4 regions of the Fictibacillus sp. S7 genome follow, and region 1 is predicted to be linked to each of the others. Evidence: riboswitches for the same ligand, from Rfam matches in the RefSeq annotation. Region 1 holds a riboswitch; each other region holds the start of a gene.
What was found. A riboswitch is a leader RNA that binds a small molecule or an ion and turns the genes downstream of it on or off. The one in region 1 is predicted to bind S-adenosylmethionine.
Positions count from the first base shown of each region.

Region 2: it holds a riboswitch for S-adenosylmethionine, as region 1 does, so the genes downstream of both, DMO16_RS21805 (methionine ABC transporter ATP-binding protein) here and DMO16_RS10220 (Fur-regulated basic protein FbpA) in region 1, are expected to answer to the same signal.
Region 3: it holds a riboswitch for S-adenosylmethionine, as region 1 does, so the genes downstream of both, DMO16_RS00960 (methionine biosynthesis PLP-dependent protein) here and DMO16_RS10220 (Fur-regulated basic protein FbpA) in region 1, are expected to answer to the same signal.
Region 4: it holds a riboswitch for S-adenosylmethionine, as region 1 does, so the genes downstream of both, DMO16_RS19060 (sodium:solute symporter family protein) here and DMO16_RS10220 (Fur-regulated basic protein FbpA) in region 1, are expected to answer to the same signal.

Region 1 is NZ_QJKL01000001.1:1,994,235-1,997,746, forward strand. It holds gene DMO16_RS10205 (MFS transporter) at 1-75, shown strand, start outside; gene DMO16_RS10210 (universal stress protein) at 97-516, shown strand; gene DMO16_RS10215 (hypothetical protein) at 551-751, opposite strand; gene DMO16_RS10220 (Fur-regulated basic protein FbpA) at 878-1,069, opposite strand; SAM riboswitch class I at 1,218-1,321, opposite strand; gene DMO16_RS10225 (threonine synthase) at 1,352-2,578, opposite strand; gene DMO16_RS10230 (DinB family protein) at 2,790-3,284, opposite strand.
Region 2 is NZ_QJKL01000001.1:4,293,703-4,297,214, forward strand. It holds gene DMO16_RS21795 (anti-sigma factor domain-containing protein) at 1-273, shown strand, start outside; gene DMO16_RS21800 (hypothetical protein) at 375-698, shown strand; SAM riboswitch class I at 756-869, shown strand; gene DMO16_RS21805 (methionine ABC transporter ATP-binding protein) at 948-1,973, shown strand; gene DMO16_RS21810 (methionine ABC transporter permease) at 1,966-2,631, shown strand; gene DMO16_RS21815 (MetQ/NlpA family ABC transporter substrate-binding protein) at 2,656-3,483, shown strand.
Region 3 is NZ_QJKL01000001.1:193,740-197,251, forward strand. It holds gene DMO16_RS00945 (MFS transporter) at 1-847, shown strand, start outside; gene hxlA (3-hexulose-6-phosphate synthase) at 844-1,482, shown strand; gene hxlB (6-phospho-3-hexuloisomerase) at 1,479-2,027, shown strand; SAM riboswitch class I at 2,102-2,216, shown strand; gene DMO16_RS00960 (methionine biosynthesis PLP-dependent protein) at 2,296-3,414, shown strand; gene metC (cystathionine beta-lyase) at 3,407-3,512, shown strand, end outside.
Region 4 is NZ_QJKL01000001.1:3,706,787-3,710,298, reverse strand. It holds gene DMO16_RS19065 (hypothetical protein) at 1-149, shown strand, start outside; gene DMO16_RS19060 (sodium:solute symporter family protein) at 473-2,095, opposite strand; SAM riboswitch class I at 2,187-2,317, opposite strand; partial or broken gene DMO16_RS19055 (helix-turn-helix domain-containing protein) at 2,611-2,769, opposite strand; partial or broken gene DMO16_RS19045 (Hsp20/alpha crystallin family protein) at 3,076-3,512, opposite strand, start outside.

The DNA.
Region 1 (3,512 bases):
TTTGTCCTGTTTGCCATGCTTGTCGTTGCATTTGGACGTAAACACTTAGCACACGTTGATACAGCATCTCACTAATAAAAAAGGAAGGTCATACTTATGTACAATAAAATTCTAATCGCTTTTGATGGCTCACCTTCTTCCGCCCGTGCACTGATGCACGGAACAGAACTGGCAAAAAAATTCGAATCCGGACGGGTGACCATCGTTCATGTGAATAAAAACCTTCCCATGCAAGAGCCGGTAATGACCATAAACCTTGATGAACTGATTGAGGAAGAAGATAAGGAATTATTGCTTCCGGCAGTGAAGTTTCTTTCCGAATCGGGAATCCATTATGAAACTCACACATTCCAGGGAGATCCCGGCCATGTGATTGCTTCTTATGCAAACGAGCATGGCTATGATGCAATCGTCATCGGAAGCACAGGAAAAGGCTTAATAAAACAAGCACTTCTCGGAAGTGTCAGTCACAGTGTTGCCCAATTGGCAGACTGCCCTGTCATCATCGTAAAATAAAAAAATCGGTTCCTTTAAAAAGGAGCCGATTTTTTTATGCTGTCCAGCCTGGCTGGTAAAAATATTTAATGTCTCCCCCGCCGCCCGGAACAATAATTCCTCTAAATGCCTTTTTGTCCTCCTGCTTTACAAGAACATCACGAAATAAAGGAAATTCCTCTTTTATCACAATATATTCACTGAGATTTCCATTTCGCAAATCAGATAGAATTTCATTGGCCAAATGTTCGTTCATTATCATTTCCTCCAATATTTCTGCTCACCTTAGTACACCACAACGCCCATTGGTATGTCCACTATCAAATGAATACATAAATACGCCTTGCAAACAAAAAACGGGGATTGAAGAAAGCACGTATCTTCAATAGGTTAATTCATCCTTTTCTTGCCGTATTTTTTTATCGGTGACGGCTTTGCCGTATTCTTCTTCCAGGTCGGTCAAGGTCAACTGAAACAAATGCCGTTCTTCTTTCTTGTACACACCCATTTCGATGAGGCTTGTCATCAGCTGGTTTCTTTTGCTTTCTACTGCTTTACGAAATTGATTTCCCATGGTTTTTCCTCCTTTTGGACAAAAAATAAACGCATGTCATATGTTGACATGGCGCCTTTGGTTGACCAATCAGCAGGTGTTCAAAATGGAAAAGCCTCTTCCTGCATAATAGTAAGCAAGAAGAGGCGGATATCAAAGTATGAGGCTCTTCTTATCTTTCAAGCAATACGCTTGTGGAATTGGCACAGTACTCTAAACGAGTCCGCTGCCGAGGCTTCACCGGGCCATTCCCTCCCCCTCTCTTCATAAGAACATTAAACCGTTATTTTATTTTATTTTTTATTATTTAACGTTCTCTTTGTTTCTTTGAAGATCCTCGCCCGGCTGGAGTACAAGCGGATCAACTTCCACAGTATCCGGGTATTTGATCCCCTGGCCGGTATTCAGGCAAAGTACGCGCTCCCCTGGCTGAATCCATCCTTTGTCTCTTAATTTTTTGGCTGCAGCAAATGTAGCTGCTCCTTCCGGGCAAATGAAAGTTCCTTCCAGTTCAGCCGCATGGCCCAACGCTTGTTGAATTTCTTCTTCTGAAACGGCTACCGCACATCCTTCAGTTTCATAAATGGCTTCAAGAACTAAGAAGTCTCCAATGGCTTTCGGTACATTAATTCCGAACGCTGCTGTTTTGGAGTCCTCCCAGAATTCAGATTCATTTTTATGCTCCTCCCAAGCTTTCACAATGGGAGCACATCCCTCTGCCTGAACGGCTACAAGGCGCGGGAACTGGTTTCCTTTAAAAAGACCAAGTTCCTTAAATTCCTTTAATGCTTTGTAAATACCAATAAGACCAACACCACCGCCGGTAGGATACAGGATGACGTCTGGCGTTTTGCTTCCGGACTGCTCAAGAATTTCATACCCCATCGTTTTCTTGCCCTCGATCCGGTATGGTTCCTTTAATGTCGAAGCATCGTAGAGTCCCTCTTCTTTTACCAGATTGGCAACCATTTTTCCCGCATCACTGATCAGGCCGTTCACAAGGTAAAGCTCAGCTCCGGAAATTGCCGTTTCTTTCCGGGTGATGACAGGTGCATCGACAGGCATTACAATCGTTGGTTTAATTCCTGCTCTCGCGCAATAAAGCGACCATGCGGCTCCCGCATTCCCATTGGTGGGCATAGCGAGCTGGGCCACTCCCAGTTCTTTTGCTTTTGAAACACCTACCGCTGCTCCTCTTGCTTTGAATGAACCCGTAGGTATGAGACCTTCGTCTTTCATAAATAACGATTCGATTCCCAATTCTGCGCCCAGTTCGGGCATCGGCAATAAAGGAGTCATTCCTTCACCGAGAGAAACAACATGTTCCTCACTCGTAACCGGCAACAGCTTGTGATAACGCCAAAGATCATTGCGTGCTTGATCAATAATGACGTCTTCCTCTTTCAATCTCTCCAGGTCATAATCCACAAGAAGCGGCGATCCACAGGTACAAAGCTGGTGAAGCTTATTGTGATCATAGGTTTTAGAGCATTTTGGACATACAAGATGGCTTACAAAGCTAAATGACATATCGAAAACTCCTCCAAAGTTGAGAAAAGCCTGGAGCTAGTTGCTGAAATCCTTTTTTTGCAACTCCGCAGAGCACAGTAAAAGAGACACTGCCCTGCATCGCAAAGAAGTGCCTTCAGTTTTCTGATCAGCTTTTCATATTGTGTTTTTGTTGTGTATCATTTTAAGGTAGGTATCCCGATAAGTCAACTTAGTTTTATATTAGGTTCTTTTATGTTCTGGCCACCACCTTGTCCCTGATTTCCTTTATTTGCTCCAAGTGCCTTTTTTCGTGATATCCGACAAATGGAATCCATTGCTCCAACGGCATCGGTCCGAAAACAGGATGCGGATAAGATTTTTGTTTCAGCTCTTCCTGATTTGCGCTGGCAGCTACCTTATTCAGCTCGTTTCTCGATTCTTCCAATTTATTTTTCATTTTTTCCAGCGTCATGTACTTTTTCGTGGGAACCACAAAAACTGGCGCGCTTACTTTCACACTGCGATCCACCGTCCTGTCAATCGGCTTCCTCTCGGCAGGAGCTGTTATTTTGCTTTTCAGACGGTTGGAGACAATGATGGCCACTGACCGTTCCATGAGGTAGAGATGGTGGAGAGTCTGCATAATGGACCATCTTCCCTTTTCTTCCGGCTCATTTAATTGGTCGTCCGTTAAGTTACTTACCGTTTCCAGCACTTCATTTCTGATTTCTTCATTAAGCGTCACATGGACCGCCTCCCCGTTTCTGAATACGTTCTACTTTTCTTCTCCCGCACTCTAGGATTTTCCTTTATTTTTGTAAAATCAAAAAAATTTTTAAAAGAAAATGATCCAAATACCTTTACCGATGAGGAAGCCGACAAGTACAGCTACTATGTTACTTCCATTACCAAACAAGGGCTGGAATCATGCCTTCAAACGTTATTCATCCTAAAAAATAGCCAATTAAAAAAG
Region 2 (3,512 bases), 2.3 Mb from region 1:
CATTCATTCGGCTCTGTACATAAACATCCGGATAAAAAATGGAAGAAACCACCGGGAAAAGGCCAGCCAACGCCGCAGCCTTCTTTCCGAAATTCACCGAAGGATCAAAACAAGATGAAGGTGAAAACCGTACCCGTCCATAAGAAAAAGATGAACAAAGACAAACCGGGGCCGCAAAAACAACGGTTTAACCATGAGAAAAAGTGGGGCAGAGGCCAAGCCACGCCCAAAAAGGAACATCCAGGTCATCGTCATCAAAAGAAAGCAAGCTAAAAATCGACAGAAGGACCCTTTAACTGTCGAAGGATCCTTACAGGAAGAGGGTCCAGCCTCCTCGAACCCTTTTAGAAGGGATATAACGAGGGGGAATTTTGATGAATTGGGATCAATGGGTGGATCATATTCAAAAAACAGATTTTCTCCGTCCGCTTGTGGGGAATGAGAGGGCGAGTGTATCACTGGAAGGGAAAACCATCTGTATCACCTTTATCAACACCATCACGGAGAAGCAAAGAAAAATACTGCTTTCAGGCAATGATGAGGAATTACGGCTTGTTTGCAATGGTGAAAGTCATTTGAGCAAACTGATCAAACAAGGAAAGCTGTCTTTTACAGGGACATACAGAGAACAGTTAAAACTCGAATCATTACTGTACTTGGCCCGCAGTCAACGAACAGGGACAAAAGAAATGGTTTGACAGTAAATGTACGTGATGATAAAATCCATACTGCAAGCTGAAAACTTAAACATTTCGTTCTTATCGCGAGAGGTGGAGGGACTGGCCCGATGAAACCCGGCAACCGTTAAACAGCAATCCTGTTTAAAATGGTGCCAATTCCTGCAAAGCGCATGCTTTGGGAGATGAGAGATGGCGCATATAAATTCAATGCCCTTCTGCTCATATTCGCAGAAGGGCATTTTTTATGAAAGTGAGGAATCCAGTCTTTTGATAACTTTAGATGCAGTGCGCAAGATCTTTAAGACGAAAGACGGACCGGTCAATGCGGTTGACCAGGTCAATCTTACAATAGATCAAGGTGAAATTTTCGGAATAATAGGATATAGCGGTGCCGGAAAAAGTACGTTGATCCGTATGCTGAACATGCTGGAACGGCCGACGAGCGGAAGTGTAACGGTAGCCGGACAGGATTTGTCCAAGCTGAGCAAGAGCGAGCTTCGGAAAGCTCGTCAGGAAATCAGCATGATTTTCCAGCATTTTAATTTGCTTTGGTCCCGTACCGTAAGGGAGAACATTGCTTTCCCTCTTGAAATTGCCGGGGTGGCAAGAGCTGAACGGTTAAGAAGGGTGGATGAACTGATTAAACTGGTTGGCCTCGAAGGCCGGGGAGAATCTTATCCGTCCCAGCTGAGCGGAGGACAAAAACAGAGGGTCGGTATTGCCCGGGCATTGGCCAATAACCCAAAAGTGCTTCTTTGTGATGAAGCGACATCGGCGCTTGATCCGAAAACCACCGACAGCATCCTGAATCTGTTGGTTGAGATTAACGAAAAACTCGGATTGACGATTGTCCTGATTACTCATGAAATGCATGTCATACGGAAGATCTGCCATCGGGTGGCTGTCATGGAAAACGGAAGAGTGGTAGAGCAGGGACCAGTCCTGGACGTCTTCCGTCATCCTTCCGAGGAAATTACGAAAGATTTTGTGAAGCAGATCACAGAACCGGAAGAAACAACGGATGTGATTAAACAGCTGGCTTCAGAAAAGCCGCAAAACAAGATTGTACAGCTGACATTTGTCGGAGGACGCGCTGAGCAGCCTATTATCACAGAGGTTATCCGAAAATTCAACGTTCAGGTTAACATTCTTCAGGGCAAGGTTTCACAAACACAAAACGGTGCATATGGATCACTCTTTATACAGCTCGAAGGGGTTGATTCAGAAGTTTCTGATGCAATCAATTACATGAACCAACAGCAAGTCGAAGTGGAGGTGGTTTCATATGAGTAATCTGTTCCCGAATGTAGAATGGGATGTGATGTTAACATCTACAGGTCAGACGCTGTACATGACTGCAGTAGCTGTTATTGCCACCTTCGTTATTGGCTTGTTTTTAGGATTGGCTTTATTTCTTACGGGGAAAGGAAACTTGTGGGAGAACAAGCTTTTTAATGTAATTACAGCGGCAATCGTTAATATTTTTCGTTCGATACCCTTTATCATCTTAATCATTTTGTTGATACCATTTACACTCTTCTTGGTTGGCTCCATGCTTGGTGCCAATGCTGCGCTCCCGGCACTTATAATCGGGGCAGCGCCATTTTATGCACGAATGGTTGAGATCGCTCTCCGAGAAGTGGATAGAGGAGTCATTGAAGCTGCGAAATCCATGGGATCGAGCAATACCCAAATCATATTTAAAGTGCTTATTCCTGAAAGCTTGCCCGCTTTGATTTCAGGGATCACTGTAACCTCCATCGCGCTTGTGGGCTATACCGCAATGGCTGGTGTGGTTGGCGCAGGGGGTTTAGGTGACCGGGCTTTTCTAGACGGTTTCCAGCGTACACAAAATGATGTTACGTTTGTTGCCACAGTTATTATTTTGATTATCGTCTTCCTTATCCAATTTATCGGGGATACTATTACCCGACGCCTGGATAAACGATAAAAATAGACAATCAGGAGGAAAACCATGAAAAAATTGATTACACTCATTCTTTTGTTGGCCATGACAACAGCCCTTGCTGCGTGCGGTGCAAACAGCGGAGGAGACAAAAAGCTTGCTGATAAAAAAATTGTTGTAGGGGCATCCAACGTTCCGCATGCCGAAATTCTTGAACAGGCTGTACCGCTAATGAAGAAAAAAGGAATTGATCTTGAAATCAAAAAGTTTCAGGACTATGTATTACCGAATAAAGCTCTTGCAAATAAAGAGATTGATGCCAACTACTTTCAGCATATTCCTTATTTAGAGTCACAAATGAAGGAAAACAAAAACTACAAATTTGAAAATGCAGGCGGAATTCATATTGAGCCGATCGGTGTATACTCCAAAAAGTATAAATCGCTAAAAGACCTTCCAAAGGGCGCAACCATCATTATGAGTAATTCTGTAGCCGACCATGGCCGTATGCTGTCACTGCTTGAAAAAGAAGGGCTGATCAAGCTCAAAAAAGGCAAAGGGTATAATGCTCAAATCAAGGATATTGCAGAAAATCCAAAGAACCTTAAATTCAAAGCGGATGTTGAAGCAGGACTACTTCCAAAAGCCTACCAAAATGGTGAAGGCGATGCGGTGCTGATCAATACCAACTATGCGATTGATGCTGGATTGAATCCTCAAAAAGATGCGATCGCACTTGAAGGCGCAGATTCACCGTTTGTCAATATTATCGCTGTACGTAAAGGCGATAAAGATGCCAAAACAGTCAAAACCCTTGTGCAGGTTCTTCATTCAAAAGAAATCCAGGATTTCATTAAGAAGAAGTACAAAGGAGCAGTTGTACCAGTAAACAAATAAGGTGCCATAAAAGGACAGCCACAGGCTGT
Region 3 (3,512 bases), 1.8 Mb from region 1:
TAATCCGGCCACCGTATTATGGATGTCTGTTTTATCGGGTTATCTATTAAACTCGTTCAGTTGGAGATGGATGTTTATTTTGGAAGGTGCTCCAGCGGTATTATGGGCATTTATCTGGCTGAAGCTGGTCAAAGACCGTCCAAAAAATGCATCATGGCTTACCGATAAGGAAAAGCAGGGTATCGAGAATGAGTTTAACAAAGAACAATCTACATTGAAGCCAGTCAAGAATTATCGGGAAGCGTTTAAATCCAAAGCCGTGATTCTGCTGAGCCTTCAATATTTTGCCTGGAGCATAGGGGTATATGGATTTGTTATGTGGCTTCCGTCCATTATTAAAAAAGCGTCAAACCTGGACATTGTTTCAACAGGCTGGCTCTCTTCGGTTCCTTACGTTGTGGCTGTGGTCGGCATGCTTGTCCTATCCTATTACTCGGATAAAACACTGAACCGTAAAACATTTGTATGGATATCACTGCTGATTGGTTCCATTGCCTTTTTTGGCTCTTATTTGATCGGTTCCAGCAATTTCTGGCTTTCGTATACACTACTTGTCATAGCTGGCGGAGCCATGTACGCACCTTACGGACCGTTTTTTGCGATCATTCCTGAAATCCTTCCGCGAAACGTGGCTGGGGGAGCGATGGCGCTCATCAACAGCATGGGGGCGCTTGGTTCTTTTGTTGGATCCTACATTGTTGGATATTTAAACGGCGTTACCGGAGGGCCGTCAGCTTCCTTCGTATTCATGGCATCCGCGCTTTTTGTATCCGTATTGCTTACAATGGCTGTTAAAGCTCCGGCTGCAAAAGAAGCGAAAAAGAGAATGGAGGTTGTTTCTCAATGAAGATTCAGCTGGCCCTGGACTGGATGACGATTTCTGAGGCAATTGAAACGGCAAAAGAGGCAGAGCAATATGTTGATCTTATCGAAGTCGGTACTTCATTAATTAAGGAATATGGTGTTGAGAGCATTTCTGAGATTAAAAAAGAGTTTCCGTTAAAACCAGTGCTGGCAGATATGAAGACCTTTGATAATGCAGCCTATGAATTTTCCATAGCCTTTGACGCAGGAGCAGACATGGCAACTGTCATGGGGGCGGCTCCCCTCGTAACGATTGAAACCTGTTTGAAGGTTGCCGACGAAAATGGAAAAGAAGTGATGATTGATCTGCTAAATGTTTCATCTGAGCAAATGCAACGTCTGCTAAGCTATACATCTGCCGTATTTTGCGAACATGTAAGCAAAGATGAACAGGAGTCAGACAACAAAACGATGGAGAAACAGAACAAAGAAAGGCTTCCTGTTGACCGACTGGCCCTTGCAGGGGGAATTGCTCTATCCTCTCTCCCAATGGCTGCCGAAAAAAATCCGGAGATCATTGTTGTCGGGTCCGCCATTACGAAAGCTGCGAATATCCAGGAAGCAGCCAAACAGATGTATACAGCTTGGAAAACGATTCGGACAGGAGAAAATGTATGAACGAACTGAATGTGATTGTAAAAGAGATGCAGGGAGTTATTGAGAAAATTGGAGAAGAAGAGATTGAGCGTTTTGATTCAGAACTCCAAAATACAACGAGAATCTTTGTGGCTGGCGAGGGAAGGTCGGGGTTTATGGCAAAAGCATTTGCCATGCGCCTCATGCACCTGGGCTATAACGTCTTTGTCATTGGTGAGACGGTAACTCCCTCGGTAGCCGAGGGGGATTGTCTTATCGCCATTTCGGGTTCAGGATCCACACAATCCGTAATCCATCAGGCGGAACGGTCAAGGTCGGCAGGCTCCAAAGTAGTATGCATTACAGCAAATGGAGATTCTGCTCTGGCACAAGTGGCTGATACATGTTTTGTCCTTCCGGCAGCTACAAAGAAAAGGGGAGAGAATGAAGCCAAAAGCATACAGCCACTCAGCTCTCTTTTTGATCAGTGTCTTCATGTGTTTTGCGATGCGGTATGTCTGAGGAGCAGCACACAGAAAACGCTCAGCCATGAGGAAGTTCTGTCCAGGCACAGCAACACGGAATAAAATATAAAAAGAAAGCTTGAAACATTCAGATAATTGCGGTACACTAGGAACTACAATTAGATACGGATTAGATTTTCTTATCAAGAGAGGTAGAGGGAATGGCCCGATGAAACCTCAGCAACCTTCAGTGATTTCTGCTGAAAAGGTGCTAAGTCCAGCAAGTTCGATGACGAACTTGGGAGATAAGGAGAACGACAATTTGATGGTATTCAAAAGTCTTCTTCTTAAGAAGGCTTTTTTATTTTTTCTTTTGACTTAGGAGGCTGCCATGTATAAAACAGAAACAAAATTAGCTCAAATTGGAAACCGAAGTGAAGACCGCACGGGAACGGTTAATCCGCCCGTTTATTTTTCTACAGCATACCGCCATACCGGAATTGGAGAATCAAGTGGTTACGATTATATTCGAACAGGCAATCCGACACGTGAAGTGCTTGAAAAAGCGATCGCCGATTTGGAAGGAGCAGACGCCGGGTTTGCCTGTAGCTCGGGGATGGCGGCCATTGCGGCCATCCTCTCCCTCTTTCAATCAGGTGATGAATGGATTGTATCCAGTGATTTGTATGGCGGCACCTACCGCCTGCTCGAAGAAGGATACAAAAAATGGGGTTTGTCCAGTATCTATGTAAACACGGCAGACGTAGCCGAAATTGAACAGGCGATCACTGAAAAAACAAAAGCCATTTTTCTGGAAACGCCGACCAACCCGCTCATGGAGGTATGTGATATTGAAGCTGTTGCACGTCTCGCCAAGAAACATGGGTTGCTCGTTATCGTTGATAATACCTTTTATACCCCTTTGCTGCAAAGGCCGATCGAGCTCGGAGCGGATATTGTAATCCACAGTGCAACGAAATACCTCGGAGGACACAATGATGTGCTCGCAGGTCTGATTGCGGCCAAAGGCGAGGAATTGTGCCAGGAGCTCTCGTACCATCACAATGCCTCAGGTGCCGTGTTAAGCCCGTTTGATGCCTGGCTTTTGATGCGCGGAATGAAAACATTGGCCCTTCGAATGAAAAAACATGAAGAAAACGCTAAGGTGTTGATTCAATTCCTGCAGAATCATGATGGTGTAGATGACGTCCTTTATCCGGGAAGGGGAGGCATGATCTCTTTCCGGCTGAAAAAAGAAGAATGGGTCCCCCGTTTTTTGAAGTCCGTAAATCTGATAACCTTTGCCGAAAGCCTGGGCGGGGTTGAAAGTCTGGTAACGTATCCCGCGACCCAAACACATGCGGACATTCCTGAAGAAATACGTACAGCACGCGGAGTTTGCAACCGGCTTTTGCGTTTATCTGTTGGTATTGAAGACGAAAATGATTTGATTAACGACTTAAAACAAGCGCTGGACATTGTCCAGAAGGAGGCTGTAATTTATGAGTGACCATAACTGTCATACCTTTCAAACCAAATTGCTGCATCATAAACATAAAACCGATCCGGCTACCGGCGCGGTGAGTGTGCCCATGCATCTGTCCTCCA
Region 4 (3,512 bases), 1.7 Mb from region 1:
TCACAGGTCTTCTCGCAGGATGTGTATCCCAGCAAGGGGTACAAGGATCAAAAACGGACGAAGGTGCAAAACAGGCCGGCAAGGAATTTGGAGTAGATGTGATCTATTCTGGTCCTACTGAACATGACGCTTCGCAACAAGTTTTTTAGTGTAATCGCTCCGGCTGGTACTATCGTAACCGTTCAAACTCGATCTTTAAATGCCATTGTTTTTGATTTGGTTTTTGACAGTTTTTCGTTTGCGACTTTAAGTTCAAAGTCTGGATGATATGATATAGAACGTTCTGATACCTGTTTATCATTGGGATTCTTCTTTAACTGTGCAACCTGAAAGGTATATTTGATCCCCCGAATATCTAATTGTGTTGATTATAAACAAGTTTAAGGAATAGGAACATAAAAAAACCCGACTAGGGGTTTTTTTAGCTGACCATTATTCAGGTTACAGTTCAAATAAAGACCGGTTTTTTTTTTTAACTCTTATTTAACATGGTTTGCTGTTGTTCCTCTCCAAGCGTCTTTCTTTCTCGTATAAAGTTCATGGCAGCCAAAAACAGACCTGACACAATCAGTAATAAAACGAGACCTGTTAACCCATTTTTTTGCAGCGATCCCATTTCTTCAAAGAGGAAGATCGTTGAAAAGATTGAAAATAGAATGGAAAAGAAACCTAGACTACGGAAGGAAAACCTCCACTCCAACACTCCATCATTATCGATTAAACTTACTATCATAAGTGTAAGGATGTTAAAAATCATACCGATCCAAACAGGATGGACATTCTTATAGAATTCATTAACTTCCCATCCACCCAGATGGTACCAAATTAGCCCTGAAGCAGATCCGGCAAATAAAGAAACCACTGCTGCTTTCCTTGTAGCAATTGGCCAGAAAAGTGCAGCTACCACTGGGGCAAAAGTAGCGGAATTACGGGTTACCCATGCAAAAACATTCCACCACGCAGACTGTTCCGAACGAAGCAACGCAAAAATAACCATTAATACAGATAACAAAACTAAGGATTTTTTTGTATAACCCACAAGCTGCAGTTCTGTTGCCTTCGGGTTAAAAGCTTTACCGGCATCCCTTCCAAGACTTGTAGCTCCTGAAAACTGGCATGGTGCTCCCCAACTCAGAGCAGCAGCCCAGAACCCAAGGAAGAATAAAGCCACAAGAGGGGCAGGAAGCGTCTGCATTAAATAAAGGGGCACCGCAACTAATCCACGTGTTTCATTTGGTACAACTGACGCAGCCGCAAGACCAAATAACACCGCACCTACAATGAGGGGGACACCTAATACAGAAGCATAAATTAATCCGCGGCGTCCCTGTTCAGGCGTTTTACAGGAAAGAGCCATTTGAAAAGCTGCTTGTGCAAGGATGACATTAAACAAAAATGTCCCAAACCATGCAATGATAGTCTGAATACCAGCTCCATCCCACGAAGCAAATTGGGGTTTCTCCGCAAACAGGGTATGAATCCCCTCGATACCCGGATTGATAAAGAATGCGTATGTTCCTATTGCAAGCATAATGAAAAAAACAATTACATTGCTGAGCTGTGTAAATCCTATTGACCACATTCCTCCAAAGTGCAAATAGACCAACAACAGTAACGCAGTCAACGCAACCGACGCGATAAGGGAGATTCCTGTAAAAACAGATAATGCAGAGGCAAAAGCAAGCGCTGTAGCCACAGACCACATTGGAAATGTAAAAGCTGTAATTACCCCAGCGATCCCCCGAACTTTTTCGCCGTAACGGTCTCCTAACAAACCCGATATGGTTATAAGTGCTCTTTTTCTGAAAGGCGCAATTAATACTAATGCAATAATTAATATGTGGATGGTCTCCGCCACACCATACCAGATAGCTGATATTCCAGTAAGATAACTAAGCTCTAAAATAGATATATAAGAGGAACCAGAGAAAAGGCCCGTAATACATACCGTAACAAATAATGTATTAAACCCTCTCCCGCCGACAAAGAAGCCACTTCCATTTGTTGCTCTTTTTCTGGCAATCTGACTTACAAAAATAAGAAAAAATGTATAAGCCAGTGCAAAACCTATAAACCAATAACCAACATCAGTCATAATCTGCCTCCTTGTAAATACTTAGAGTATCCTAATAACTATATAGAACAGCAAAAAAACCTCTTCCTTGAGGAAGAGGTCAAATTTCTCTTCCTCATCTTCCAGACACTAATGTCTGTTGGAATTAGCACCTTACTATTCACAAGAAAAACGTTTTTCTTGAAAATAACAGGTTGCTGCAGGATCTTAGGACCAATTTCCTCCCCCGACTCACGATAAGGATGTTCTCCGTATAAAGTTAGGTATAACCTTACAAGAAACTTTTTTTGAAGTCAATAATTTTTTATTCTTTCAGTTGGTATCTTCGGGGGCTTTCCCCTGCTGACAATGAACAACTCTATCAACCTGGCACCTACTGTCAAAGCATGACCTGTCTCACACAATCTGAGCTTGCGCTGTGGTTGGACATCCCCTAAGCTTGTAGTTGGCCCAGTACCAGCGTTCGTGTAACAAGGGGCAAAGTAGATAACAATTAAGTATCTTTACTTTGCCTCGTTCACTATATATTGTCCTAGTTACCTTCTGTAACTTCCGTACAGAGTCATACGAGAGATACCAGCCTTTTCAGCAGCATCCGTACGACTCATCCCTTGATCCATAAGATATAAGGCATAATTACCCTTTTCCTCATCAGTTTTCGGTCATCCAGGATGTTTCCCTCGGCTGCTAATAGCAGCTGGGTCTTCAATACAAGGGGTTTGTGTAGCAATGGAACCAAATCACGCAATAAACATTAGTGGACATTATCTTTGAGAAAAAAGCGCCCTATATCATCAAAGAAAAAGCATTACCTCGAATAGAAGTAATGCACTAAATGATTCTTTAATATACATTGTCACTTGTTTTAAAATGATTTTCTTTTTTTGCTGTGGCAGGTGACAACTTAAATTATTAAATCTACCAAATCGGTTGCTCTTCAGCAATTTCTTGAAGGTAGTTCCTTTTAAACTCTTTCATAACAGATAATAATTTGCTCATTTTTAATGAAATTCCACATCTATTTTCTTGGTATTATTTGAGCTATTTTTGGCATTGTTATTTCAAGAACACCATTTTTGTAAGTAGCTTTACACCTTGGTTAGACACTGAAGCAGGAAGCGTTATAGCTCTGTGAAAGCTGCTGCTATATCTCTCTTTCCTATGCATATTCTCTTGCTCAACTTCATGTGTTTTATTCATTGATCCACTTATGCTTAATATATTCTTCTCAATATTTATATTTATATCTACTTTTTTCTCCAATCCAGGAATATCACAAGTTGCCACTACCTCACTATCTGTTTCATGTATATCTACTCGTATGTTTCCAAAGTGCCCGCCTTCAGCTCCTAAATCATCAAAAGGGGATTCAGCAAAAATTCGCTCAAAATCTCTTCTCATATTAGATAATTGTCTAAATGGTTCATAAGGTATTAAT